4 regions of the Solidesulfovibrio sp. DCME genome follow, and region 1 is predicted to be linked to each of the others. Evidence: predicted binding sites of a transcription regulator. Region 1 holds the regulator's gene; each other region holds the start of a gene.

Region 1 (7,011 bases):
TCGCGGCGTTCCCGTGCTTCCTTGAGGGACACGTCGGGGTAGACGCCAAGGGAAATGCGATTCTCCTTGCCCCCGATCCAGTAGCGTAGCCTCCACCATTTGCCGCCGTTCGGAGAGATTTCCAGGTACAAGCCCCTTTCATCTTTCAACCGGACAACAGACTTCCCAGGTTTAGCGTTTGAAATCGCTATGTTGGTAAGTGCCACCGGACAACCTCCTTGCGGAAAAGCGAGGAACGGGCGTGTTGTCCGGTAAGTTATCCGGTCAGTTGTCCGGATGTCAAACGACGTAGTCGAACGCTATCGGACTATCTCTAGCCGATTTAGCGTTGATTTTGCTGGACTTTCGGACTTTATCGGACTTGGCTGGATGATGAATTGGCGGAGAGGGTGGGATTCGAACCCACGTGCCGGTTACTCACCGACAACCCGATTTCGAGTCGGGCCCGTTACGACCACTTCGGTACCTCTCCGCACAAGAAAGAACCGTCAGGAATTTGGAAGCATAGACCAACAACGGGCTTTTGGCAAGCGCTTATTTGCCGGGCCCGCCCACCGCCGCCTGGCGCCTGGCCCGGAAAAAATCCCGCAACAGGCTGCCGCAGGCCGGTTCCGACACGCCGGAGAGCACGTCGAAGCGGTGGTTGAAAAACGGCAGATCCGGCCCGGACAGCTGAGAGGCAATCGCCCCGGTGCGCGGGTCGGCCGCACCGTAGACGAGAAGCCCCACCCGGGCGTGGATCATCGCCCCCAGGCACATCAGGCATGGTTCCAGGGTCACGGCCAGGATCGCGCCGGGCAGGCGGTAGTTGCCGACGGCCCGGGCCGCCTGGCGCAGGGCGAGTATTTCGGCGTGGGCCGTGGGATCGGCCAGGGTGATGGGGGCGTTGCCCGCCGCGCCGAGCACCTCGCCCGACGGCGCCAGCACCACGGCGCCAACCGGCGCCTCCCCGGCCTGCGCCGCCTCGCGGGCCTGTATCAGGGCGAGTTCCATGACGTCTTCGAAGCCGGCGAACCCCGGCGGCGGGGGGGGCAGCGCCGTCTCGCCCGCCACGAAGCGCCTTGCCGGCAAAAGGGCCATGATTTCTGCTCGCGTCCGGGTAACGGCGGTGTGCGCGCCTCGCTCCGCTTCCCCCCTTTCGGGAGGTCCAGGAGGGGCAGTGCCCCTCCTGGCCGCCGGAGGCATCTTTATTGTTCTTCTTTTCTTTCCCGCTTTAATTCGCCCGCAAATAGGCCACGGCGTTGTCGAACAGCACCGTGCCGAGGCTGGGGCGCTGGCCACGGGTGTAGCCTGGGTGGTTGGTCGGGTGGTTGAAGGCCTCGGGGTGGGGCATGAGCCCAAGGATGCGGCCGGTGGGGTCGGTCAGGCCGGCGATGGCGTGGGGCGAGCCGTTGGGATTGGCCGGGTAGTCCATGGTGGCCGTGCCCGAGGCCGGGTCGGCGTAGGTCAGGGCCATGGCGCCGGTGCGCACGATTTCCTCCAGGACCTGGGGCGTGGCCGGCACCAGTTTGCCTTCGCCGTGGCGCACGGGCAGGTCCAGGCGGGTCACCCCCTTGGTAAACACGCAGGGGCTGGCCGGATTGGCGGCGAGCGTCACCCAGCGGTCCTCGAACCGGGCCGAGTCGTTGTTGGAAAGGGTCACCTGGCGCGCGAAATAGTCGCCGCCCAGGGCCGGCAACAGCCCGAGCTTGACCAGGAGCTGGAAGCCGTTGCAGATACCGAGGATGAGGCCCCCGGCCTGGAAAAAGGCCTTGAGCTGGTCGAGCAGGGCCTCGCCGGCTTCGGTGGCCGCGTGCTTCCAGCGTATGGCCGCGGCCTGCCCGGCGCCCAGGTCGTCGCCGTCGAGGAAGCCGCCCGGGAAGATGAGAAAGTTGTAGGCGTCGATGCGCGACCGGCCGGCCACGATATCGGAAAAATAAACGATGTCCGTGACGTCCGAGCCGGCTTGCCTGGCGGCGTGGGCCGATTCCACTTCGCAGTTGGTGCCGTAACCGGTGATCACGAGGGTGCGCACCTGGGCCATAGGGGAAATCCTCCCGGGGGTTCCTTGAAAAATTGCGCCCGAAGGCATAGTTTGCGCGGCTGAACATAAGGGGCCGCCCGGGCCGCGTCAACCAAGGCGCGCCACGGGCCTCCGACACGCGCAAGCGGTGGCCGCCGGGGCCGCCGGCGCGGCATGAACCTTTTTTTTCGCAAGGACGGCGGCATCATGAAGACCAAGTATATTTTCGTCACGGGAGGCGTGCTGTCCTCCCTGGGCAAAGGGCTGGCCGCCGCGTCCATCGGTGCCTTGCTCCAGGCCCGGGGACTCAAGGTCACCATCCAGAAACTCGACCCCTACATCAACGTCGACCCCGGCACCATGAACCCCTTTCAGCACGGCGAGGTCTACGTCACCGACGACGGGGCCGAAACCGACCTGGACCTCGGGCACTACGAGCGCTTCCTCGGCGTGCCCATGAGCCAGAACAACAACTACACCTCGGGCCGGGTTTATTTCAGCGTCATCCAGAAGGAGCGCCGGGGCGACTACCTCGGCGGCACGGTGCAGGTGATCCCGCACATCACCGACGAGATCAAGCGGGCGATTCTGGGCGTGGCCGGCGACGAGGACGTGGCCATCATCGAGATCGGCGGCACGGTGGGCGACATCGAGGGCCAGCCGTTCCTGGAGGCCATCCGCCAGTTGCGCATGGACCTCGGCAAGGAAAACGTCCTCTACATCCACCTCACGCTCGTGCCCTACCTGCGCGTGGCCGGCGAGGTCAAAACCAAGCCCACCCAGCACAGCGTCAAGGAATTGCGCTCCATCGGCATCCAGCCCGACATCATCATCTGCCGCAGCGAGATCGAGCTCACGCGGGACCTCAAGGAAAAGATCGCGCTTTTTTGCGACGTCGACGCCGACGCCGTGTTCACGGCCGTGGATGTGGGCAACATCTACGAGGTGCCGCTGAAGCTCTACAACGAGGGCGTGGACCAGAAAATCGCCATCTTGTTGCGCCTGCCGGCGAAAAACGCCGACCTCGAGGCCTGGCGCGCCATGCTCCATCGCCTGGAGCACCCGGCCGGCACGGTGTCCATCGCCATCGTCGGCAAGTACGTGGACCTCAAGGAGGCCTACAAGAGCCTGCACGAGGCCCTGGTCCACGCCGGCGGCATCTGCGGCGTGGCCATCCGCTTCGTCTACGTCAATTCCGAGGAGGTCACGCGGGAGTGCGCCGCCGCCACCTTTGCCGGCATCGACGGCATCCTGGTGCCGGGCGGTTTCGGCTCGCGCGGGGTGGAAGGCAAGATCGCGGCCATCGAATACGCCCGCACCGGCGGCATTCCCTTCTTCGGCATTTGCCTGGGCATGCAGTGCGCCGTCATCGAGTACGCCCGCAACGTCCTGGGGCTTACCGGCGCCAATTCCGAGGAATTCGACCTGACCACGCCCCATCCGGTCATCTACCTCATGCGCGAGTGGTTCGACTTCCGCACCCAGAAGCTCGAACGCCGCGACCCGACCTGCGACAAGGGCGGCACCATGCGCCTGGGGGCCTACCCCTGCATGGTCAAACCCGAGACCCAGGCGGCCCGGGCCTACGGCGCCGGCGAGATCTCCGAGCGCCACCGCCACCGCTACGAGTTCAACAAGGCCTATGCCGAGCGTTTCGAGGCGGCGGACATGGTCTTAAGCGGCCTGTCGCCCGACGGCGAACTGGTGGAAATGGTCGAACTGCCCGGCCACCCCTGGTTTCTGGGCTGCCAGTTCCACCCGGAATTCAAGAGCAGCCCCATGCGCCCGCACCCGCTTTTCCGTGAATTCGTGGCGGCGGCCAAACGGGCCAAAGGCTAGGGGACGGTTTTTCCCGAAACGGCCTCGGCCCGGATTGGTTTCCACGGCAACGGACAATCTGGCGGATTGCCACAACCCTTCGATTGTGGCATGCTTTTTGTTGTGCGGGGGCGGGCCTCGGCCGGCCCCCGCGTTTGCGACGAACTCAACCACAAGCACGCACGGCGGTAGCAATGGCGCTCGAACTGCGACAGCAGCTCAAACTTTCGCAGCAGTTGGTCATGACTCCCCAACTGCAGCAAGCCATCAAGCTCCTGCAGCTTTCCCGGCTGGAGCTCCTGGAAAGCGTGCAGCAGGAGCTTCTGGAAAATCCCCTCCTGGAGGAATCCGTGGAGGAGGACCGGCAGCCGGAACGGACCATGGCCGAGGAAAACCTCGGACCCTCGGGCGATTCCAGCGACGCGGCCATGGAAAAGGAACTGCTCAAAAACGCCGAATGGGAGGACTACATCGGCGATTTCGCCAGCACCAGCCGCCAGTCCCTGGCCCGGGAAACCGAACTGCCCGAGGAGGGCATGTCCTTCGACGCTAGGCTCGCCTCCAAGCCGTCCCTGGAAGGCCACATGAGCTGGCAGATGCGGCTGTCCAATTTCACGGACAAGGAACTGGAGATCGGCGAGACCATCATCGGCAGCCTCAATTCCTCGGGCTACCTGCGGGCCTCGCTGGAGGAGCTGGCCCAGATGGCGGGCGCCGGCGTCGCGGAAGTGGAGGGCGTGCTCCACCGCATCCAGCGCTTCGACCCGGTGGGCGTGGCCGCCCGCACGCCCAGCGAATGCCTGCTGACGCAAATCGAGGTCTACGGCTGGGACGACCCCATCCTCATCGAACTGGTGCGCGACCACCTGGAAGACCTGGAAAAGAAGCGCTACAAGCCCTTGGCCAAGAAATTTCGCCTGACTATGGAAAAACTCAAGGAATATCTTGAGCTTATCCAGACGCTCAATCCCATGCCCGGGGCCAGCTACGGCTCCAGCGACCCCATCTACGTCAGCCCCGACGCCTTCGTCTACAAATACGGCGACGACTTCGTCATCCTCTTAAACGAGGACGGCGTGCCGCGGCTCAACGTCAACATGGCCTACATGGACGGGCTTGGCTCCAAGGCGGACAAGGACAAGGACTACCTGCAGGACAAGATGCGCTCGGCCATGTGGCTCATGAAAAGCCTGTACCAGCGCCAGCGCACGCTGTACAAGGTGCTGGAAAGCATCGTCAAGTTCCAGCGGGATTTTTTCGAGCACGGCGTGACCCGCCTGCGGCCGCTGATTTTAAAGGACGTGGCCGACGACATCAGCATGCACGAATCCACGGTCAGCCGCATCACCTCGAACAAGTACGTGGCCACGCCCCACGGCATCTTCGAGCTGAAGTTCTTCTTCAACAGCTCCCTTGACCTCGACGACGGCGGCACCGTGGGCTCGGAATCGGTCAAGGCCATGATCAAGCGCATCATCTCCGGCGAAAACGCCAAACGCCCCATAAGCGACGAGGCCATCGCCGACATGCTCAAGGACGAACTGCAAATCAACATCGCCCGCCGCACGGTGGCCAAGTACCGCACGGCCATGGGCATCGAGTCCTCGTCCAAACGCAAGGAAGTTTTCTGATGCTTCGGGCCGGGCAACCGGCCCAATACCACGCAGCCCCGGAGGATCCCATGAACATCACCTTTAATTTCAAGAATTTCGAACCGTCGGACCATCTGCGGGACTATGCCCGCAAACGCTTCGACAAGCTCGCCAAATATACCGTCGCCACCGACGCCTCGGAGCTGCAAGTCAACCTGGCCGTGGAAAAGACCCGGCAGATGGCCGACGTCATCTTCCTGGCCGACAACATGCACATCTCCGCCCACGAAGCCTCGGAAGACATGTACTCCACCATCGACATGATCCTGGACAAGGTCGAGGCGCAAGCCAAGAAGTTCCGGGAAAAGCAGAAGGACCGCCGCCGCCAGGCCGCGGAAACCGTGCAGACCCAGGTCATCAGCATCAGCGAAGACGCCAAGGGCGGCCGCACGCCGACCATCGTCCAGACCGACGCCTACGAGCCCAAGCCCATGGCCGTGGAAGAGGCGGCCGAACAGCTGACCAGCCTGAAGCTCGAGTTCCTGGTCTTCATCAACTCCGAAACCGAACGGCCCAATGTCATCTACCGTATGCGCAACGGCGACTTCGGCCTCATCGATCCCGGAACGGGCGCGTAAATGAAGCTTGAGGACTATCTCCAGCCCGATTTCGTCATCGGGGAGCTTGCCGCCGAGTCCAAGGCCGACGTGCTGGCCGAACTGGTCGCGCCGCTTTCGGGCCATTGGCCGGATTTCGACGCCGCCAAGGCCCGCCAGGTCCTGCTGGACCGGGAAAGCCTCGGCACCACGGGCATCGGCGACGGCGTGGCCATTCCCCACGGCAAGATGGAGAGCCTCCAGCAAATCGTCATCGTCGTCGGCCGAAGCCTCAAGGGCGTGAACTTCGATGCGCTGGACTTCAAGCCCTGCCGCATCTTCTTTCTCGTCCTGGCCCCGGAGCACGTGGCGGGCCTGCATTTGCGCATCCTGGCCCACATCTCCAGGCTTTTGTCCGACGAGTCGTTCCGGCGGGCCTTCCTGGCCGCCGAGGACGACGCGGCCTTGTGGCGGGTGCTGACCGCCGCGGCCTGACCCGAAACCGTATCGCCGCTTCCCGGTCACGCCGGCGTCACGCCGGCCGGCCGGGGAGCGGTTACTTGTTTTCCCGCTTTCGGGAACGTTTGGGATGCCGGCCACACCGCGCCGGCCGGAGGGCTTGGCCGCCATGGACGCGACATCCGGGGACATGAAGATCGTCATATTGACCGGCCTGTCGGGTTCCGGGAAAAGCACGGGCCTGCGTGTCTTCGAGGACCTCGGCTTTTTCTGCGTGGACGGGCTGCCGGTGAGCCTCGTGCCCAAGCTCATCGGGCTGTTCGACGAGAAGGGCGGCCAGCGCTACAAGGGCTTGGCCCTGGGCATGGACGTGCGCCAGGCCGACCTCGACCGGGACTGGGGCATCACCCTGGCCCAGATCAAGGTCAAGGACGTCGCCCTGCAGATCCTCTTTTTCGAGGCCGACACCCAGGAGATCATCCGGCGCTACGCCACCACCCGCCGGCCCCATCCCCTGGAAAGCGCCGCCATGGGCCTGGAGCAG
Region 2 (7,011 bases), 1.4 Mb from region 1:
ACCACGCCGGCCAACAGCACATAGCCGGCCACGAAGTACGGCCCGTCGTCGCCAAGGCCGAGCAGGGCCGTGGCGATCATGGGCGTTATGCCGGCGGCGTAGACCCCCGAGACCTGGTAGACGAACGAGATGCCGGTATAGCGGACCTCGGCCCGGAACATGTCGGCGAAAAGCGCGGCAATGGGGCCGTAGACCAGGGCGTGGAAGACGCCCAGGGGGATGACCAGGGCCGCGAAGACGCAAACCGGGTTGTCCGGGCCGGCCATCATGAGCCAAAACGCCGGAAAGGCCGATAGGCCGGTACACACACAGCCCAGCATGAACACCCTCGGGCGGCCGTAGCGGTCCGACAGGCGGCCGGCCACGGGCAGGCAGGCCATGAGCACCAGCGACGCGGCCATGACCCCAAGCAGGGCCACGGTCTTGTCCACGTGCAGGGTCCCGGTCAGGAAAGTGATGGAAAATACCGCGAAGATATTGAAAAAAACGCCGTCGATAAAACGCGCCCCCAGCCCGGCCAAGACCAGTCCCCGGGATTCCCGCCAGATGGCGGCCAGGGGCAGGGCCGGCGCGCCGCGCCGCCGCCGGGCCATGACCCTGGCGAATTCCGGCGTCTCGTTGACGTTGTTGCGGATCCAGGAGCCCAGAAACAGCAGCACCACGCTGAGCAGGAAGCCGATGCGCCAGCCCCAGGCCAGAAACTGCGCCTCGGTCAGCCCCCACGACAGCAGGCCGACCACGCCCGAGGCCAGGCACAGCCCGATGGACAGGCCCACCTGGGGCAGGCTGGCGAAATAGCCGCGCCGGGCCGGCTCGGCGAATTCGTAGGTCATCAGCACCGCCCCGCCCCATTCGCCGCCAAGGCCAAATCCCTGGAGCACGCGCAGCAGCAGGAGCAGGGCCGGCGCGGCGAGGCCGATCTGGTCGTAGGTGGGCACCAGGCCCATGCACACGGTGGAGGTGCCCATGAGCAGGAGGGTGAAAAGCAGCATCTTCTTGCGGCCGAGCTTGTCGCCGAAATGCCCGATGACCAGCCCGCCCACGGGACGGGCGACAAAGCCCACGGCAAAGGTGGCATAGGAAAGCAGCGTGGAGACCAGGGGCTGGTCGGCCGGGAAATAGAGCTTATTGAGCACGATCCCGGCCAGGACGCCGTACAGGAAAAAATCGTACCACTCGATGGTCGCCCCCACCACACTGGAGACCACCACCCGCCGCAACATCTTCTTGCCCGCGACATCCATCGCCCGCACTCCTTCGCCGTCCCTCTCCCCCCGCGAAAGCGCCGAACGCGCCACACCGGCCCGCCGGCCGGGCCCCCGGAACCGACCGTGCTCCGAACATCCTGCCCGAATCAAAAGGTTTAGGCATATTGCAAAGTTATCCTATTCGTTTTGCGGCGATTGGGAAAGGGGGGAGCCGGCCAGGGCCTGACCGGCGCCGGGCGACCATGAGGGTGTCAGGGCCGGCCTCGGCGGCATCGGGCGGCGTGGCGGGTGTCCGGGCCAGACCGGGCAAAAGCGGCAACAAGGACGGCAGCGGCTGCCTGTTGGCAACCACCAGCCGGTTGCCGCCAAGGCATTCAGGGCGCCCGGCCTTGTCGGGCGGAAACGGCCATGGGCCGGCAGCGGCTGCCCGTGGCGCGCCACCGGCCGGTTGCCGCCAAGGATTTCAGGGCCGCCCGGCCTTGCCGGACAGCAGCGGCAGCAGGGCCGGCAGCAGGTGCCGGTTGGCCGCCACCAGCCGGTTGCCGCCAAGGGGGTCGTCGCCACCGTCGATGTCGGCCACGGCGCCGCCGGCCTCGGTCACGAGCAGCGTCCCGGCGGCCACGTCCCAGCGGGCCAGGCTGACCACGAAAAAGGCGTCCAGCCGCCCGGCGGCCACGGCGGCCAGGTCCAGGGCGGCCGCCCCGGCCCGGCGCACCCCCGCCGCCTGGCGGGCCACGGCGCAAAACCGGGCCAGATAGTCGTCCAGGCCCGGGAAACGGGGCGGCGGCACGACCGTGCCGACCACGGCCTCGTCCAGGCGGGTGCGGCCCGCAACGGCCAGGGGCCGGCCGTTGCAAAAGGCCCCGCCCCCGGCGATGGCCGCGAAACACTCGGCCCGCGCCGGATCGGCCACCAAGCCGAGCAGGGGGCGCCCTTCGTGTTCCAGGGCCACGGACACGGCGTAATAGGGGAAGCCGCGCACGTAATTGACCGTGCCGTCCAGGGGGTCGACGATCCAGCGGAAGGGGGCGGTGCCCGAGGCGCCGGTTTCCTCGCCGAGGAAGGCATGGCCGGGATAGGCCCGGCGGATGCGCCGGCGGATGGCCTCCTCGGCCCGGCGATCGATGTCCGTGGCGATGTCGCCCGGCGCCTTGACCGTGTGCCGCAGGCCGGCCAGGTCGGCCTGGCCCGCGAGCAGTATGGCGCAGGCGGCCTCTACGGCCTCGGCGGCCACGTCCATGGCCGCGCGCGTATCGAAGCCGCTGCAACTGCCAGCCACGGCCTGGCCGGGGATGGGATCGAAGCCCCTGCCGTTGCCGGAGAGGGCCTGGCCGGACATCGGATCGAAGCCGCTGCCGGAGCCGGCCACGGCCTGGCCGGGGGTCGGATCGAAGCCGCTGCCGGCCACTGCCTGGCCGGATATCGAATCGAAACCACGTCCGCCGCCAGCCACGGCCTGGCCGGGGGGCGTATCGTAGCCGTTGCCGGTGCCGGCCCTGGGCTGGCCGGGTTTGGGATGCGTCATGGGGCCTCCCGTGGCGCCGCCATCGCGGGCCACGAAAGGGGCCGGCGGCGAACCGCCGGCCCCGGATGGGCTGGGCCGGGCACCGTGGAGGAGCGGTGCCGGAACCCCAAAGGGTGGGCTGGGCGCCTAGGCGCTCTCGTAGAGGCGGGTGAGCACGAATTCGCGGTGCCCCAAGGCCTCGGTGGCCGTGGCGCGGCCATTGGCGGTGCGCAGCATCATGTCCAGCAACTGGTCGCCGGCCTGGTCCAGGTTGCACTCGCGGCGCAGGACACCGGAGACGTCCACGTCGACGTGCTCGCTCATGGTGCGCACGGTGCGGGGGTTGGAGCTGAGCTTGATCACGGGCAGGATGGGGTTGCCGATGATGTTGCCCTGGCCGGTGGGGAAGAAGTGCACGGCGAAGCCGGCGGCGGCGCACAGGGTGACCATTTCGGCGGCGGCCGAGGAGGAGTCCATGAACCACAGGCCCGGGCCGGTGGGGGCGTCGGCCTTGTCGAGCACGCCGTCCACGATGCATTTCTTGCCGATCTTCTGGATGTTGCCCAGGGCTTTTTCCTCGATGGTGGTCAGGCCGCCTTCGATGTTGCCCTTGGTGGGCTGGGAGTCGCACAGGTCGTCGACCTTGTGGGCCTCGACCAGGGCGGCGTAGCGGTCGAACATGGCCTGGAACTGGTCGCGGATTTCCGGGGTGCGGCAGCGGGCGGCCACGAGGTGCTCGCCGCCGGTGAGCTCGGTGGTCTCGCCGAACAGCAGGGTGCAGCCGAGCGCGTAGAGCTTGTCGAAGGCGTCGCCCACGGTGGGGTTGGTGGCCAGGCCCGAGGTGGTGTCGGACTCGCCGCACTTGGTGGACACCCAGAGGTCCTTGACGTCGCATTCGGTGCGCGGCAGTTCGGTCGCGAACTGCACGAATTCCTTGGCCTTGCGCGAGGCGGCGCAGATGGTTTCCAGATCGCCGTGCTGCTCGATGGAAAAGCCGGCCACGGGCTTGCCGGTCTTGGCGATGCCTTCCACCACCCGGTTCGTCCAGACCGGCTCGATGCCGATGACCACCACGGCAGCCACGTTGGGGTTGCAGCCCATGCCGATGAGGGTCTTGAAATGCAGGTCGAGGTCGGCGCCGAACTGGAGGCGGCCGTAGGGGTGGGGCAGGGCCAGGGTGCCCTTGATGTTGTTGGCCACGGCCTCGCAGGCGGCATTGGACAGGTCGTCAAGGGGCAGGATCACGACGTGGTTGCGCACGCCGACCCGTCCGTTCTCGCGCCGATACCCCATGAACTTGGTCTTCATGCCTACCACCTTTTCGTCTTGACGTTGTGGACGTGGAGATGCCCGCCAAAGGCGATCGGAGCGACCACCTTGCCGATGTCGGTACCGTATTTGATCACCGTGTCGCCCACGGCCAGGTCCTTGAGGGCCAGCTTGTGGCCGATGGGAATGGCGTCCTTGACCGTGACCGTGATGGTTGCGTCGTTTTCCATGACCCAGCCGGTCAGTTCCTGACCGGCCTCGACACCCTCGACCACAACGACGCCGACCGAGTCGCCGGGCTCATGGACAAGAAATTGAATAGCCATGCATTCCTCCTGACAGTGTTGTTCATGTCGCGGCTGGCCGGCCAGGCTGCCGCCGCTCGCGCCATGGCAATGCATCCAGCGCATCGCCAGGCAATTCCCCCGACCGGGCAAGCGCGGGCGCTTGCCATTGCCGGCGAAGGCGCCGCATACCGCCTGGCTTCCCTTCTCTTCCCCGCGCCCCACGGCGTATCCACGCTGCCGCACCAGGGTGAGCCAAACCCGCGCCTCTTCGCCGGCCGTGTCGTTTCGGCTGGCCGGTCCCTTCTGGGGTCCAGCCTGAGCAAGGGCTGTGCCTGCGCTCGGACTGACAGCCAACCAATTGGAATAATACGCGTTACGGAAATCGCGACCGCATCGGGCCACCGGCGGCAAGCTGAATATTCGACTTCAAGCCCAATATTGGTCGTGTTCCCGGCCGGCCCTGGCTCTGCCCGGGGCACCCGTCGCCGGCCAGCCGGCCTTGGGCCCGAACGCGGCCCCAAGGACCGCGCCCGCGGCCCGGAGCAACTGTCTTCCCATTGATTTATAACACTCTTTTGCGGACACTGGCCGCTTCCCCTCCGTCGCGGCCGCCGCTGCGCCAGCTTTTGGGTTTTGTGCCCAATACTGGTCGCCCAACCCGGGCCAGGCCTGGGACACCGTCAGAAATGCCTTGCAAATCCAAGAGATAAACACGCCCCAACCAGTGGCATATGTCTTGCTCGAAAGGCGAAAATCAAGTCCGGGCGGGAGTCTTTCCCGCCGTACCGACCGGCCCGCCCGGGGAAACGACCCTGGGCACGGACCGGCCCGCCCCGATCACGGACGGCGCCGGGCTCGTCAACCAAGCAAGAAAGGAGGGAGCTTCCGGAACTGACGGCCGAACGAGGCGACCAGCGTACACGTAGAGAATCACCTTTCGGCGAGGGAGAGCACACATGAAAAGACGCACGCTTGTTTTGGTTTTGGGTTTTTGTCTTCTCGTTTTCGCGGGCGGCGCGGCCCTGGCGGCCAAGCCCGTGATCCGCGTCAGCGGCCAGCCCTGCCTGCACGGCATGCCCACCTGGCTTGCCATCGAGGAAAAGGCGGACGCGGACAAGCCCTTCGAACTGCAATTCATGCTTTTCACTTCCGGCGCGCCCCAGGTCGAGGCCATGGCCGCGGACCAGTGGGATGTCGGGGCCATGGGCACCATTCCGTGCATGATGGCCAGCCTGCGCTACGGCGCCTTGCTCATCGGCATCTCCAACGACGAATCCGAAACCAACGACATCTGGGTCCGCCCGGACTCTCCCCTGCTCAAACACAAAGGGGCCAACCCGAAATTCCCCGACCTCTACGGCACGGCCGAAGACTGGAAAGGCAAGAAGATCCTGGCCACCACCGTGTCCACCGGCCACTACGCCCTAAGCGCCAGCCTGGCCGCCCTGGGGCTCAAGGACAGCGACGTCAAGATCGTCCACATGGAACAGGGCCAGGCCCTGGCCGCCTTCGGCGCCGGCGAGGGCGACATCATCCAGTTGTGGGCGCCCTCCAGCTACCTGGCCGAGGCCAAGGGCTGGGTGAAGGTCTCCTCGGGCCGCCGGGCCGGGGCCACGGTGCCGGGCGGCATCATGGTGCGCAAGGAATTCGCCGAGAAGCACCCCGACCTGGTCACGGCCTGGCTTGGCATCTACATGAACTACATCCACAAGATGCAGGCCGACCCCCAGGGCAACATCGAGCCCCTGTACAAGTACTTCACGGAATACTGCGGCCTGGAGCTCAACAAGGAGATGGTGGCCCAGGAGTTCAAGCTGCGCCCCCTGTTCGACGTCAAGGAGCAGGTCGCGCTGCTGACCGACCCCGGCAAGGCCGCCACCTGGATGCGCGGCGTGGCCCAGTTCCTGCTCAATCAGGGGCGCATCACCCAGAAGGAGTTCGACAAGTACGTGCAGGCCAATTGCTACATCGACGCCAGCTTCATGAAGGCGCTCGAAGCCAAAAAGGCCGGCCAATAGCGACCGCAACCCGGCGCCGCCGGCCGGTCGCGGCGGCGCCCAGCCAAAGCTTGCGAGGTTAGCGCACCATGCAGTCCACCGATCCTTCGTGCCAATGCGACAGCCTGCCGCTGGGCAACCCCGCCTGCGGCCAGGACGCGCGGCAAACCCAGGAACGCCTGGCCTTTTTGCGCCGCGCCGCGCGCGAGAACTGGATATCCATCGTCAGCTTCCTGCTGTTTCTCGCCGCCTGGGAGCTGATCTGCCGCCTGGACATCATCGGCCCCTACCAGCTCGTGCCGCCAAGCCAGGTCATCTGGGTGTTCTTCGACAAGTTCGTCAATCCCAACCCGGACGGCGCCGTGCTCCAGCACCACATCGTCACGAGCCTGATCGTCTCCCTGTCCGGCTTCGGGGCCGCCGCGGTCATCGGCGTGCCGCTGGGGCTGCTCATGGGCTGGTACAAGCCGGTCAACATGCTGGTGCGGCCCCTCTTCGACGCCGTGCGGCCCATCCCGCCCATCGCCTGGATCCCCATCGCCATCCTGTGGCTGGGCATCGGGTTGTGGGCCAAGGCCTTCATCATCTTCCTGGCCGCCTTCGTGCCCTGCGTCATCAACTCCTACACCGGCATCCGGCTGACCAACCCCGTGCTCATCCGGGTGGCCCGCATCTACGGCGCCTCCAACTGGGAGACCTTCCTCAAGATCGGCGCCCCGTCGTCGGTGGCCATGATCTTCACCGGG
Region 3 (7,011 bases), 770 kb from region 1:
TGACCACGGAATCCCAAAGCGACATGCGCCAGCGGGCCGTGGCCGCCGGGGCCAGCGGCTGGATCGTCAAGCCCTTTGAACCGGGAAGCCTCGTCGCCCTGGTGCGGCGCTTCCTCAGCCGGTAAGGGCCTGTCGTGGACGACCGCTCCCCGCCTGCCGCCAACGGCGCCCCGCCTGCCGCCGACCGGGCCGCGGTCCCCCTGGACGCGGTGGCGGTGCTGTTCCACGACGCGCCCCTGGCCATCTACCTGCGCGCCCCGGGCGGGGCCTTCCTCGAGGTCAACCGGGCCATGGCCCAGCTGTTCGGCTACGACGCCCCGGCCCACTACCTCGAGGCCATGGCCGCCTCCCCGGACCAGCACTACCTGGACCCCGAATCCCGCCGGACCATCCTCGAGGACCTGGCCACGGCCGGCCAGGTCACCGGCCGGCAATACCAGGCCCTGGGCCGGGACGGCTTCGTGCTGTGGGTGGAGGAAGCGGCCAGGCTCGTGGAAAACGGGGCGGACGAGCACTACTATTTCGGCTACCTGCGCGACATCACGGCGGAAAAAAGCACCAAATGGGCCCTGACCGAGGCCGAGGAGAAATACCAGGCTATCTTCGTCCACGCCGTGGAGGGGCTCTTCCAGATGACCCCGGCCGGCCGGTTCGTCACGGTCAACGACGCCTTGAGCACCATGCTCGGCTTCGCCTCGGCCGCGGCGCTCACCGGCGACCCCGAGGCGGCGGTCCGCCTGTTCGTGGACGACGAGGACCGCCGGCACCTGGGCCGGGACCTGGAAACGGAAGGCACGGTCCGCGCCCTGGAAGCCGAGTTGCGCCGGGCGGACGGCAGCCATATCTGGGTGTCCATCCACGCCCGGGCGGTGCGCGACGGCAATGGCCAGGTGGTGCTCCACGAAGGCTCCATGGTGGATGTGACCGAACGGCGGATGTCCCAGGAACAGCTGCGCGAGAGCCTGGCCCGCACCCGGCGGCTGTTCCACCAGACCGTCACCTCCCTGTCCAAGACGGTGCGCTACCGCGACCCGTATACCGCCGGCCACCAGGACAGCGTGGCCCGGCTGGCCACGGCCATGGCCCGCCACCTGGGCCTGTCCGACCACGAATCGGCCGGCATCCGGGTGGCCGGCCAGCTCCACGACATCGGCAAGATCGTGGTGCTGGTGCGCTACCTGTGCAAGCCCGGCCGGCTGGTGGGGCTCGAGTGGGAATTCATGCGCCAGCATGCCCAGGCCGGCTACGAGATCCTCAAGGAGATCGACTTCCCCTGGCCCGTGGCCGAGGTCGTCTGGGCCCACCACGAGCGCCTGGATGGTTCGGGCTACCCCCGGGGGCTGACCGAGGCGGCCATTCCCCTGGGGGCGCGCATCCTGGCCGTGGCCGACGTCCTGGACGCCATGGCCTCCAACCGGCCCTACCGGCCGGCCCTGGGCGTGGCCGCCGCCCTGGACGAGCTCGCCCGGCACCGGGGCACGGGCTTCGACGCCGCGGCCGTGGACGCGGCCCGGGCGGTCATCCGCGACGGCCTGATCCGCTACTGAGCGCACCTGCGCCCCGTTCCCCAGGCGGCCCGGCCTGTTCACCCAGGGCGGCCCGGTCCGCTACTGAATGCACCTTCACCCCGTTCCCCACGCAACCCGGTCCGCCACCGGGCGCATTCCTCACCCCGTTCCCCACGCAACCCGATCCGCTGCCGGGCGCAGCCTTCGCCCCGTTCCCCAGGCGGCCCGGCCGGCGGCGAAGCGCCTGCGCGGGTCCCTTTTGGCCGTGCCCTGGCGGCCGGTCATCCGGGGCGGCCCGGAGCGCGGCGGCACATTCCGCCCATCCAGCCGACACAACAAAATTGTCGCTTGCCGGGCGACATTTTTGTTTCCTCCGGGCGTCCGTCCGGAGGCGGGGTGCGACCCGAAAACATTATTTTCTTTTATTTCAAAGACCTAGACGGAATGCATCACGACTTTCCCATCCTGGCATGACTCCTGCTTAAGAGGGTCCCATCACACTCTGCAGCAGGAGGCATTACAAAATGCGTAAAATCGCTATCTACGGTAAGGGCGGCATCGGCAAGTCCACCACCACCCAGAATACGGTCGCCGGTCTCGCGGAGATGGGCAAGAAGGTCATGGTGGTCGGTTGCGACCCCAAGGCCGACTCCACCCGCCTGCTCCTGCACGGCCTGGCCCAGAAGACCGTCCTCGACACCCTGCGCGAGGAAGGCGAGGACGTCGATCTCGACGATATCCTCAAGGAAGGTTTCGGCGGCACCATGTGCACCGAGTCCGGCGGCCCCGAGCCCGGCGTCGGCTGCGCCGGCCGCGGCATCATCACCTCCATCAACCTGCTCGAGCAGCTCGGCGCCTACGAGGAAGAAAAGCACCTCGACTACGTCTTCTACGACGTCCTCGGCGACGTCGTCTGCGGCGGGTTCGCCATGCCCATCCGCGACGGCAAGGCCGAAGAGATCTACATCGTCTGCTCCGGCGAAATGATGGCCATGTACGCCGCCAACAACATCTGCAAGGGCATCGTCAAGTACGCCGACACCGGCGGCGTGCGCCTGGGCGGGATCATCTGCAACAGCCGCAAGGTCGACCAGGAAAAGGAAATGATCGAGGAGCTGTGCCGCCAGCTCGGCACCCAGATGATCCACTTCATGCCCCGCGAAAACCAGGTCCAGCGCGCCGAGATCAACCGCAAGACCGTCATCGACTACTCGCCCGAGCATCCCCAGGCCGACGAGTACCGGGCCCTGGCCCGGAAGATCGACGCCAACGACATGTTCGTGATTCCCAAGCCCATCGAAATCAACACCCTGGAAAAGCTGCTCATCGACTTCGGCATCTCCAACTAGCCCGGCCGACAACCTCAAACGACACCCCACGCGCACAGGAAGGAGTTTCGACATGCAGACCATGGTGAGAGCAATCGTGCGTCCCGAGAAATGCGATGACGTCCTGGCCGCCCTGATGGACGCCGGCTTCCCGGCGGTGACCAAGTTCAACGTGGCCGGTCGCGGCAAGCAGCGCGGCATCAAGATCGGCGAGATCCAGTACGACGAGATCCCCAAGGTGATGCTGATCTGCGTCGTCGACGACAAGGACAAGGAATTCGTGGTCAAGACCATCATGGAAAGCGCCCGCACCGGGGCCAAGGGCGCCTTCGGCGACGGCAAGATCTTCGTGAGCCCCGTGGAAGAGATGTACACCATTTCCTCCGGCGTGAAGGAATCCTAAGGGAGGCGGTCATGAAGGAGATCATGGCGGTCATCCGCATGAACAAGATGAACCAGACCAAGAAGGCCCTGGCCGACGCCGGCATCCCGGCCTTCGTGGCCCGCGAGGGCTACGGCCGCGGCAAGGGCCTGGTCAACCAGGACGTGCTCGAGGGAGCCGCCGCCGGAAACGAGGAAGCCATCGCCCTGCTCGGCACCAAGGGCCGGCTGTACCCCAAGCGCATCATCTCCCTGGTGGTGCCCGACGACAAGGTCCCGGCGGCGGTGGAAGTCCTCATTTCCGTCAACAAGACCGGACGGGCCGGCGATGGCAAGGTCTTCGTGATGCCCGTCTCCGATTCCATCCGGGTCCGGACCGGCGAAGAAGGCGACGCGGCCATCGTCTAGGCGAGCGCGGACGTTCCCGGACCGTTTAAGAGCTAATGAGGTAGCATCGAGATGAGCACCAAGCCCCTGAATACCGAAGAGATCAAGAAGGAATTGATCGCCAAGATGCCCACGAAGGTGGCGCGCAAGCGGGCCAAGGCCATGGTCCCCGGCGCCGAGGGCGGCGACATTCCCGAAATCCAGGCCAACGTCCGCACCATTCCGGGCATCATCACCCAGCGCGGCTGCACCTACGCCGGTTGCAAAGGCGTGGTCCTTGGCCCCTCGCGCGACATCGTCAACCTGACCCACGGCCCCATCGGCTGCGGCTTCTACTCTTGGCTCACCCGCCGCAACCAGACCGACGCCGGCCCCGACGGCGAGAACTTCATCCCCTACTCCTTTTCCACGGACATGACCGAGCACGACATCGTGTTCGGCGGCATGAAGAAGCTGGCCGCGGCCATCCAGGAAGCCTACGACAACTTCCATCCCCGGTCCATTTCCATCTTCTCCACCTGCCCGGTGGGCCTCATTGGCGACGACATCCACGCCGTGGCCCGGCAGATGCAGGAAAAGCTCGGCATCACCGTGTTTGCCAACTCCTGCGAAGGCTACAAGGGCGTGTCCCAGTCGGCCGGCCACCACATCGCCAACAACCAGATCATGAAGCACATCATCGGCACCGATGACGACACGCCGGTCGAGGGCAAGTTCAAGGTCAACATCCTCGGCGAGTACAACATCGGCGGCGACGCCTTCGAGATCGAGCGCATCCTGGAGAAGTGCGGCTTCACCCTGATCGCCACCTTCTCCGGCAACTCCACCGTGGATTCCTTCCGCATCGCCCACAAGGCCGACCTCAACACCGTCATGTGCCACCGCTCGCTGAACTACGTGGCCGAGATGATGGAAACCAAATTCGGCATCCCCTGGGTCAAGGTCAACTTCATCGGCGCCGAAGCCACGGCCAAGTCCTTGCGCCGCATGGCCGCCTACTTCGAGGACCAGGAACTCATGGACCGGGTCGAGAAGGTCATCGCCGAGGAGATGCTCGAGGTCCAGGCGGTCGTGGACGGCATCCGGCCGCGCACCGAGGGCAAGTCGGCCATGATCTTCGTCGGCGGCTCGCGCGCCCACCACTACCAGGAGCTTTTCGGCGAACTGGGCATGAAGATCCTCGGCGCGGGCTACGAGTTCGCCCACCGCGACGACTACGAAGGCCGCCACGTGCTGCCCAACATCAAGGTCGACGCCGACTCCCGCAACATCGAGGAGCTGGAGATCGATCCCGACCCCACCCGCTACAGCCCCCGCAAGAGCGCCGAGGAAATGAAGAAGCTCGAGGAATGCGGCCTGGATTTCAAGGGCTACGAGGGCATGATCGGCGGCATGAGCAAGGACGCCATGATCATCGATGACATCAACCACTACGAGACCGAAAAAATCATCGAGATCATGAAGCCCGACATCTTCTGCGCCGGCATCAAGGAAAAGTACATCATCCAGAAGATGGGCGTGCCGCTCAAGCAGCTGCACAACTACGACATCGGCGGCCCCTACGCCGGCTTCAAAGGCGCCATCAACTGGTACCACGACATCGACCGCATGGTGAACACCAAGGTCTGGGACCTCATGAAGGCTCCCTGGCAGCAGGGCGGCCCCGAGCTGGAAGCCAGCTACGTCGCCTCGTAAAAAAACACGCTCAGCTTACGATAAGGAACGCATCATGGCCCTTTTGCGACACACCACCGGCGAGATCAAGGAACGCAAGGCGCTCACCGTCAACCCGGCCAAGACCTGCCAGCCCATCGGCGCCATGTACGCGGCGCTCGGCGTGCGGGGCTGCTTCCCCCACAGCCACGGCTCCCAGGGCTGCTGCGCCTATCACCGCTCCACGCTCACCCGGCACTACAAGGAACCGGTCGTGGCCGGCACCTCGTCCTTCACCGAAGGTTCGTCGGTCTTCGGCGGCCAGTCCAACCTGATCGCGGCCATCGACAACATCTTCACCATCTACGACCCCGAAACCATCGCCATCCACACCACCTGCCTGTCCGAGACCATCGGCGACGACCTCCTGCAGATCTCGCAGAAGGCCAAGGACGACGGCAAGGTGCCGGCCGGCAAGCACATCATCTACGCCAGCACCCCGAGCTACGTCGGCACCCACGTCACCGGCTACTCGAACATGGTCAAGGGCATCCTCAAGGGGTTCGTGAAAAAAACCGGCACCCCCAACGGGAAAGTGAACATCATCCCGGGCTTCTGCGAGCCCTCGGACATGGCCGAGATGCGCCGCCTGGCCACCATGATGGGCATCGACATCGTCCTGGTGCCCGACACCAACGGCGTTTTAAACGGCCCGCTGACCGGCCACTACGAAATGTACCCCAAGGCCGGCACCACGCCCGAGGAAATCGCCTCCATGGGCGACGCCAAGGGCACCATTGGCCTCGGCCGCTGGGCCACCACCGACGCCGTCAACTACCTCGACGCCGAGTTCAAGGTGCCGGGCACCATCCTCGGCCTGCCCATCGGCCTGCACGCCACGGACCGCTACGTGGACGCCCTGCGCAAGATTGCCGGCGTGGCCGTGCCCGAGGCCGTCAACTTCGAACGCGGCCAGGTCGTGGACGTCATCTCCGACTACAGCCAGTACCTCTACGGCAAGAAAGTGGCCCTGGCCGGCGACCCCGACCAGCTGCTGGCCCTGGTCGAATTCTGCGTCACCCTGGGCATGATCCCGGCCTACACCGTGACCGGAACGTCCGGCAAGTACTTCGACGAGCGCATGGCCGAGCTGCTCAAGGGCGTGCCCTACGACTGCAAGTACAAGTGCGGCGAACAGGCCGACATGTACCTGCTGCACCAGTGGATCAAAAACGACCCGGTCGACCTGCTGATCGGCAACACCTACCTCAAGTACATCGCCCGCGACGAGGACATTCCGCTGATCCGCCACGGCTTCCCCATCCTCGACCGCGTCGGCCACCAGTACTTCCCGTCCGTGGGCTACTCCGGCGCCATGCGCCTGCTCGAGAAGTTCCTGGAAGCCCTCATGGGCCGTCAGGACCGCGACGCCCCCGAAACCCGCTTCGAACTCCAGATGTAACACCGGAACCGAAACCGCAAGGGAGACGTAACGCATGGCCATTGAAAAGCCCAAATACCTGATCAACGTCTGCGCGAGCTTCCGCGTCAAGGGCGAGGCCAAGGGTATTTGCCACAAGAAAGGTTCGCACAACCTGCTGGGCTACTTCGAGGAAGGCGTGCTCGACCGGGACATCGACGCCCGCATCGTCAGCACCGGTTGCATGAAGCAGTGCGAGGAAGGCCCCATCGTGGTCGTGATGCCGGAGAACTGGTGGTACCGGGGCATCGACAGCGAAGACAAGGTCGATGAC
Region 4 (7,011 bases), 960 kb from region 1:
CCCCAGGCGCATCGCCGGCCGGGCCCTGGCTTTGGCCGAGGGGGCGAAGGTCAGCGTGGCCTCGGCCATCACGCCGCCCATGATTCTCTCGTTGGAACAAAACCGGGCCTTCATGCGCGTGCCGCTTGGCCGTGGGCTGTCCTATCGGGCCTTGTGCGACGACGGCGTGCTGGCCGATCGGGCGCTGGCGGCGTTTTTGGGCGAACTGCGGCCCCTGGGCCTTACTGTGCGCCGCGTGCCGGCGCTGCCGCTCAAGATGCAGATTTTCGACGACGAGGTGGTGCTGCTCTCCATGCAGGACCCGGCCGGCGGCGCGCCGCGCTTCACGGCGGTGGTCATCCACAACCGGGGCGTGGCCTCCATGCTGGGCCTGGCCTTCGAACACCTGTGGCAGGGGGCGAGCCCCCTTGGGGAGGAACGGTGATGTCGGCGGAAATCGGCGCGAAACGGACGGCTGGAGGCGACGTGGCCATCCGCTGCGGCTACGAACCGGGAGTGGTTGGCCGGGTGGGCGAGCTGCATGGCCGCTATTACGCCAAGGCCTGGGGCGCGGGCGCCCCCTTCGAGATCCTGGCCACCCGCGACATGTGCGCCTTCATCGAGGGCTACGATCCGGCTTGCGACCTCATGCTCGGGGCCTATGCCGGCGACCGGCTGGTCGGGTCGGTGGCCATCCTCGGCCGTTTGCGGCAGCCCGACGGCGCGCAGTTGCGGTTTTTCATCGTGGACCCGGACTGGCACGGCCGGGGCCTGGGCAAGGCGCTCCTCGACCGGGCCCTGGCCTGGTGCCGGGAACGCGGCTTTGGCCGGGTGTTCCTGTGGACCGTGGACGGGCTGCCGGCCTCGCGGCGACTTTACGAGAAAGCCGGCTTCCGCATCGTCGCGCGCGTGCCCGATGCCCGCTACACCGTGCCGCGCGAGAGCCTCAAGATGGTGCTGGAGCTGTCCGCCGAGTTCCTTGGCGGCCGCGCATCGTGATGCCGGCATTGCGCTTTCCGTGAGGCGTCAGTTCACTTATGGAAAAAAGAGAGATGGATATGCGTGCCCTAAAGTTGTTGCCATTATAACCGATATAGGCAGAGACGACACACTTGCAGGAAAAAGGAGGGGCGACATGGTGGACGCAACGACCTTTCCCGTAGGCGGCGGCGAGGTGTTGAATCTGTCCCGGGCGTTGCAGCAGGACCCCAGGCAGACAGCGACCGCCACCACGCAGAATTCCGCCCAAACCTCGGCGTCAGGTCTTTCGGCCGCCTCGCTCGCTTCGAGCAAAACCCCCGCTTCGAATGTGCTGTCCGGCAATTTCGTGCATACGGGACACAACGAATCGCAGTATATTGCCGCGACGAAAAACGCGCTTGCCATCGACAGGCAAATGGACGCCAGCAGCATGCTGGACGTTCTTGCGAGCATCCTGCCAGAATCCGTGACGGATGCGGCGTTCTGGTACGGCGATGACCAGATGGCACAGGCGAAGGCGCTCAAGGATTCCACGCAATCCAATGCGCAAAATCTCCAGGACATGCGAGAGGACATCGACCGGAAGGCCGCCGAGGCCCAGAGTCAGACCGCTGAAGGCGAATCCGGTCGGGAAGCGTCCCGGGATGGCGACGCCGGGCAAGCGGCCGCCCAAAACGACGACGCCGGGCAGGCGGCCGACGCGTCTCGGGCCGGCGGCGGCGATGCCGGCGCGGCGCCGGTTTCCGGCGAGCAAACCGTGGCGGCGCAGGCTTCCGCCACTGCCGCCGTGTCCGCCGCGGTTCCCGAAGGGGCGACAGCAACCGTTCCCGCGCCGCAAGACACGGCCGATGCCGCGGGCGCGCAAACGCTGCCAACGTCGTCCATCGACATTTTCGTCTGAATCATCCCCGGGCGAGCAAACCGCCGCCGCCGACGAAACGGCCGGGAGGCGATTCCCGGAGCCACGGGCAGTCGCGGCTCCGGTCCGCGCGCGAAACACGCCGGCCGTCCTTCACGGGAGCCGCGCCTTAGCGCCAGTATTGGGGATAGCGCCGCCGGGGGGCCAGGTTGTTGGCCAAAAGGGCCACGGCCAGCATCACGGCCGCGCCGGACAGGGCCGGAACCAGGGCGAAGAGGTAGCCCAGGGCAATGATGCCCGGGCCGCCGGTGACGGCGATCAGCGCCGTGGCCCCGCCGGGCGGATGGAGGGTGCCGGTTGCGTGCATCAGCGCAATGGCCACGGCCACGGCCAGGGCGCAGACGAGCCAGCCCGGCCCGGGCAGGAGCGACCGCGCGGCCACGCCCACGAGCGCCGACAGGAAATGGCCGCCCAGCACGTTTCGCGGCTGGGCCAGGGGGCTTGCCGGCGCGCCGTAGAGCAGCACGGCCGAGGCCCCGAAGGAGCCGATGAGAAACGGCAGCCCGGCCGGGCCGACCACGTCCTCGTGCAGCCAGGCCACCAGGCCGATGCCCACAGTGGCCCCGATAAACGACCAGGCGATTTCGGCCAGCCCCACCCGGGGCGGACTGGCGCCGCCGCCGCCCATTTTACCCAATAGGTTCATAGCCCGCAGCCTCCTCCCATGCCCCGGCAGGAGCGCACCACGTCGCCGCGGCTGACGATGCCGCACAGCCGGCCGGCGTCCACCACGGGCAGCCGGTTGACCCGGCGTTCGGTCATGCGCCGGGCCGCCTCCAGTCGGCTGGCCTCGCGGCTAATGACCAGCGCCGGGCTGGTCATGAGGGACGCGACGGGCGTTCGGCCGGCGTCGGCATCGGGCGTCGGGGCCAAACAGGCCGCCGGGTCCAGCAGCCGGGCCGCCACGGCCGCCACGCCGGCGTCCATGGGCAGGCGCAGGTGGCGGAGCAGGTCGCGCACGGACAGCACGCCCACCACCGTTTGGCCTTCCACCACGGGCAGGCCGGACACGCCGGCCTCGGCCATGCGGCGCGCCGCCGTCAGGGCGTCTGCCCGCGGGTCGATCACGATCACGGCCTCGGTCATGATGGCCGCCACGGGCATGTCCCGGGCCAGGCGGGCCGCCGCGTGTGCGTAGGCCCGCCGGTACAGGGCCAGGGCGTCGGCCGGGGCGATGTCCAGGTAGACGCCGGCTTGGCGCATGGCGTCGAGGATGTCCGCGTCGGACAGGGAAAGGGGCGGGGCCAGGGGGCCTTCGGGTCGGGGCATGGTCGTTTCCTCCGGCACCGAACCTGCCTCGCCCGGGCCGGCGGGAACATGACCTAAGTCAAATCCGTGGCCGGCGGCGCCCAAAACGCCACGGCCGGGGAGCGCCGGAACGCATTGTTCGAAAAACTGGGCTCCCCCTCGCAAAAAGCGAACACCGGGGAGAGCGCCGTAACGCGCTCTCCCCGGTGTCGGTGGGGCGGGGCGGGCGCGCGCCCGCCCCGCACGGGGCAACCGAGCCCTCAGATGGCCTGGTCGCCGGTCTCGCCGGTGCGGATGCGCACCACGTCGGCCAGGTCGTAGATGAAGATCTTGCCGTCGCCGATGTTGCCGGTATTGGCCGTCTCGCGGATGGCGGTCACGGCCTTTTGGGCCAGGTCGTCGGGCACGACCACCTCGAGCTTGACCTTGGAATTGAACTGCACCTGGTATTCCACGCCACGATACGCTTCCACGTGGCCCTTCTGGCGGCCGTAGCCGCGCACTTCGGTCACGGTCAGGCCGTGGATGCCGAGCTTGTCCAGGGCGTCCTTCACTTCGTCGAGCTTGAACGGCTTGATGATGGCTTCGATTTTTTTCATGGCGATCTCCGTGTCTTACCGGTGGGTTTTCTGCAGGACGAATTCCGGATAGGCGGTCACGGCCACTTCGTGCTGGTCGAGGCCCTCAAGCTCGTACTCCGGCTTCACGCGAAGCGGGGTGATGAGGTTGAGCACCTTGAAGAAGACATACATCACGAGGAAGACAAACACAAAGTTGGTGCAGATGCCGATGAGCTGGGCCATGAGCTGGCCGCCGTCGCCGTAGAAAAGGCCCTTCACCGTGCCTTCCACGCCGTTTAAGGCATCGCCGTAGGATCCATCGGCGAAAAGCCCCACCGAAAGCAGGCCGAAGGCGCCGTTGACGCCGTGGACCGAGATGGCGCCCACCGGGTCGTCGATCTTGAGGGTGCGTTCGACGAAGAAGACGCTGACGCACAGCAGCACGCCGGCGATGGCGCCGATGATGACGGCCGAGACGGAGTTGACGAAGGCGCACGGCGCGGTGATGGCCACCAGGCCGGCCAGCAGGCCGTTGGCCGACATGGAGATGTCGGGCTTGCCGTAGAAGGTCCACATGTACATCATCGAGGCGAACGCGCCGGCGGCCGAGGCCAGCATGGTGTTGGTGGCGATGACGCCGATGCGCAGGTCGGTGCCGGCCAGGGACGAGCCGGCGTTGAAGCCGAACCAGCCGAAGGCCAGGATGAAGCAGCCGGCAACGGCCATGGGGATGTGGTGGCCGGGCAGGGCGTTGGGGGTGCCGTCGGGCTTGTACTTGCCCAGGCGCGGCCCAAGGATCAGGCCGCCGGCCAGGGCGGCCACGCCGCCGGTCATGTGCACCACCGAGGAGCCGGCGAAGTCCACCGTGCCGTGGCCCAGGGCGAAGTACTTGCCGAGCGTGGACAGCCAGCCGCCGCCCCAGACCCAGTTGGCGTAGAGCGGATAGACGAACATGGAGATGAAGAAGGCGTAGACCACGAAGGATTTGAAGGTCCAGCGCTCGGCCATGGTGCCGGTGGGGATGGTGGCCGTGGTGTCCATGAAGACCATCTGGAACAGGAACAGGGTAAACACCACCGCGTCGTAGGACACGCCGGACAGGAAGAAGCCGGTGGTGCCGAACAGGCCGAAGTCGTTGCCACCGATGTTGATGCTGAATTCATTGGCCAGCACCTGGGCGCCGCCGAGGCTGGCCACGCCGCCCACGCCGCCCATCTGCAGGGCGAAGCCGCAGATCCAGTAGCCGAGCATGCCGATGCCGTAGACCATCATGTTCATGGCCATGGTGTGGCCGGCGTTCTTGGCCCGGGTAAAGCCCGTCTCGGCCAGGGCGAAGCCGGCCTGCATGAACATGACCAGGAAGCCGCAAACGAGCGTCCAGACCGTGTTGATGGAGATACGGTTGTGGCCGACCGCGTCGGCCACCTTGGCGGCCAGGGGTTCCTTTTCGGACAGGGTGGCCAGGTCTTCCTTGGTGGGCGCGCCGGGGGACATGCCGACGATGTCGGCGGCGGTGCCGATGGAGGCGCCCGAGGGGTCCGGGGTCGGGGCCGGGGCGTCGTCGGCCAGGGCCGTAAGCGGCATGGCCAGTGTGATGGTCAGCAGGGCCAGTAACAACAGATGGATGCCTTTTTTCATGTTCTTCTCCACGTCCGTGGTTTTCCCGGGCGGATGCGCCAGGGCCTTGGGGCAGCGTTTCCCGCACAAGCCGTATGGGTCCGACGGGCTATGAAGAATCGATTCCTGTGACCATGGTTCCCCTCCGCTTGAAATGTGTTGCGTCGCCTTGTCGACGGGGTGATGCAGGGACCGGGCCAGCGCTTTTTCCCCTTGAAATCATGGCTGATCCCTCGGTTTGGCCGCCGGCCGGCCCCGGTAGGCCGCGTGCTTGCGAACAAGAATGTCGTATGCGTCGCCATAGGCATGCAAAATTGTATTTTTCATGCCGAACGATGTCAGCTTTCTTTGTTTTTCCAGGGATGCCATACTCCAAGGCCGCTGATTTGTAACATTTCAAATTTGTAATAATTGACGTAATTGTCGTTTGTAGTGGCTTAGACCCCTTTACAGTCCTGACGTTTTGTTGCCGTTCAGGAATGAAAATCCGCCCAAGCCCGTCAGCCCGCGACTATCGCCCCGGCCCAGCCTCTGCCAATGGCGCCCGGACCACGCCCATCGCCCCGCCCGAACCGCTTCCCCGCCGCTTCCCACCGGCCCCTCCGGACCGGTGCTGGACAGGCGCCCTCCCTTGCCGCATTATCGAACCATGCTGCGCGCAACTGCCTGGTATCTCCTGGCCGCCCTTGCCGAAATCGGCGGCTGCTACGCCTTTTACGCCTGGCTGCGCCTTGGCCGTTCCCCCCTGTGGACCCTGCCCGGCCTGGCCTCGCTGCTCGTGTTCGCCTGGGCGCTGACCCGGGTCGAAGCCGCCGCCGCCGGCCGCATCTTCGCCGCCTATGGCGGCATCTACATTTTTGCCTCCCTGGCCTGGCTGTGGCTGGTCGAAGGCCAGCGGCCCGACCGCTTCGACCTGGCCGGCGTGGCCCTGTGTCTGGCCGGCAGCGGCGTCATCCTGCTCGGGCCGCGCCCCTGAGGCGCCGCCCCGCGTCGCCGGGCCACGAGGCCGGGCAATGGCCTTCGGGTCGCGTCCCGTGGCGCGGCCGTCTTGTCCCCGCCCCCTCCCTGGCCTAGACTGCCCCCATGCCCGACACCGACACCGCGTCCACCGTTTCCCTGGCCTGGAATGGCGTCCGCCTGAACGTTCCGGCCGATTGGCACCCGGCCCGCCTGGGGCTGGGCTACCTCTATTTCGAGGACCCCGACGGCCCGGCCTTCGAATGCAAATGGCGCCGGGGCGCCGGCCGCGACGGCATGGAGGCGGCGCTCACGGCCCTGACCCCCAAGGGCCGGGCCAGGGCCGGCGCGACGTTGCCCGAGTCCTGGTGCGACGCCCTGGCCGACTTCGAGCTCATGCCCCTGTCCTGGCGCCGCGACGGCCACACGGGCCTGGGGGCGGCCCTTTTTTGTCCCGAATGCGGCCTGGCCGCCGTGTTCCAGGCTTACGGCGGCAAGGACGGGCCGGACGCGGCGCGCCTGGCCGCCGTGGCCGCCGTGCTGGCAAGCCTTCAGCACCACGAGCCCGGGCCGCCGGCCTTTCGCCTCTACGGCCTGTCTTTCGTCGCGCCGGACGGCTTTTCCCTGGCCGCTTTCGAATTCGAGCCGGGCCGGTTTTGCCTCACTTTCGCCGCCAAGGGCCGCCGGTTGGATGTGGTGCGCCTGGCCCCGGCCGAGGTCATCCTGGCTCGCGAGGGGCTTGGCCAGGTG

The links. The regulator sigma-54, encoded in region 1, starts transcription at its own class of promoters, with help from an activator protein. The targets are predictions, from matches to a motif close to CTGGCACGGNNNNTGCTT.
Region 2: a site for sigma-54 is predicted at 4,586-4,603, ahead of ACP59X_RS19245 (UxaA family hydrolase). Genes of this name have one in related genera too.
Region 3: a site for sigma-54 is predicted at 1,974-1,991, ahead of nifH (nitrogenase iron protein). Genes of this name have one in related genera too.
Region 4: a site for sigma-54 is predicted at 5,488-5,505, ahead of ACP59X_RS17050 (ammonium transporter). Genes of this name have one in related genera too.

What each region holds. Positions count from the first base shown of each region.
Region 1 covers NZ_CP188261.1:2,910,677-2,917,687, reverse strand. The annotation lists gene ACP59X_RS12840 (Arm DNA-binding domain-containing protein) at 1-206, opposite strand, end outside; tRNA gene ACP59X_RS12835 (tRNA-Ser) at 379-472, opposite strand; gene tadA (tRNA adenosine(34) deaminase TadA) at 535-1,080, opposite strand; gene ACP59X_RS12825 (phosphoribosylformylglycinamidine synthase subunit PurQ) at 1,214-2,023, opposite strand; gene ACP59X_RS12820 (CTP synthase) at 2,210-3,841, shown strand; gene rpoN (RNA polymerase factor sigma-54) at 4,015-5,451, shown strand; gene hpf (ribosome hibernation-promoting factor, HPF/YfiA family) at 5,502-6,050, shown strand; gene ACP59X_RS12805 (PTS sugar transporter subunit IIA) at 6,051-6,503, shown strand; gene rapZ (RNase adapter RapZ) at 6,637-7,011, shown strand, end outside.
Region 2 covers NZ_CP188261.1:4,345,333-4,352,343, forward strand. The annotation lists gene ACP59X_RS19230 (MFS transporter) at 1-1,244, opposite strand, end outside; gene ACP59X_RS19235 (inositol monophosphatase family protein) at 1,672-2,733, opposite strand; gene ACP59X_RS19240 (UxaA family hydrolase) at 2,860-4,020, opposite strand; gene ACP59X_RS19245 (UxaA family hydrolase) at 4,023-4,307, opposite strand; gene ACP59X_RS19250 (ABC transporter substrate-binding protein) at 5,225-6,286, shown strand; gene ACP59X_RS19255 (ABC transporter permease) at 6,355-7,011, shown strand, end outside.
Region 3 covers NZ_CP188261.1:2,140,554-2,147,564, reverse strand. The annotation lists gene ACP59X_RS09165 (response regulator) at 1-125, shown strand, start outside; gene ACP59X_RS09160 (HD domain-containing phosphohydrolase) at 135-1,547, shown strand; gene nifH (nitrogenase iron protein) at 2,033-2,857, shown strand; gene ACP59X_RS09150 (P-II family nitrogen regulator) at 2,910-3,239, shown strand; gene ACP59X_RS09145 (P-II family nitrogen regulator) at 3,251-3,625, shown strand; gene nifD (nitrogenase molybdenum-iron protein alpha chain) at 3,677-5,299, shown strand; gene nifK (nitrogenase molybdenum-iron protein subunit beta) at 5,334-6,719, shown strand; gene ACP59X_RS09130 ((2Fe-2S) ferredoxin domain-containing protein) at 6,754-7,011, shown strand, end outside.
Region 4 covers NZ_CP188261.1:3,875,372-3,882,382, reverse strand. The annotation lists gene ACP59X_RS17080 (TrmB family transcriptional regulator) at 1-424, shown strand, start outside; gene ACP59X_RS17075 (GNAT family N-acetyltransferase) at 424-978, shown strand; gene ACP59X_RS17070 (hypothetical protein) at 1,115-1,861, shown strand; gene ACP59X_RS17065 (HPP family protein) at 1,989-2,525, opposite strand; gene ACP59X_RS17060 (CBS domain-containing protein) at 2,522-3,148, opposite strand; gene ACP59X_RS17055 (P-II family nitrogen regulator) at 3,388-3,726, opposite strand; gene ACP59X_RS17050 (ammonium transporter) at 3,742-5,325, opposite strand; gene ACP59X_RS17045 (YnfA family protein) at 5,936-6,280, shown strand; gene ACP59X_RS17040 (hypothetical protein) at 6,388-7,011, shown strand, end outside.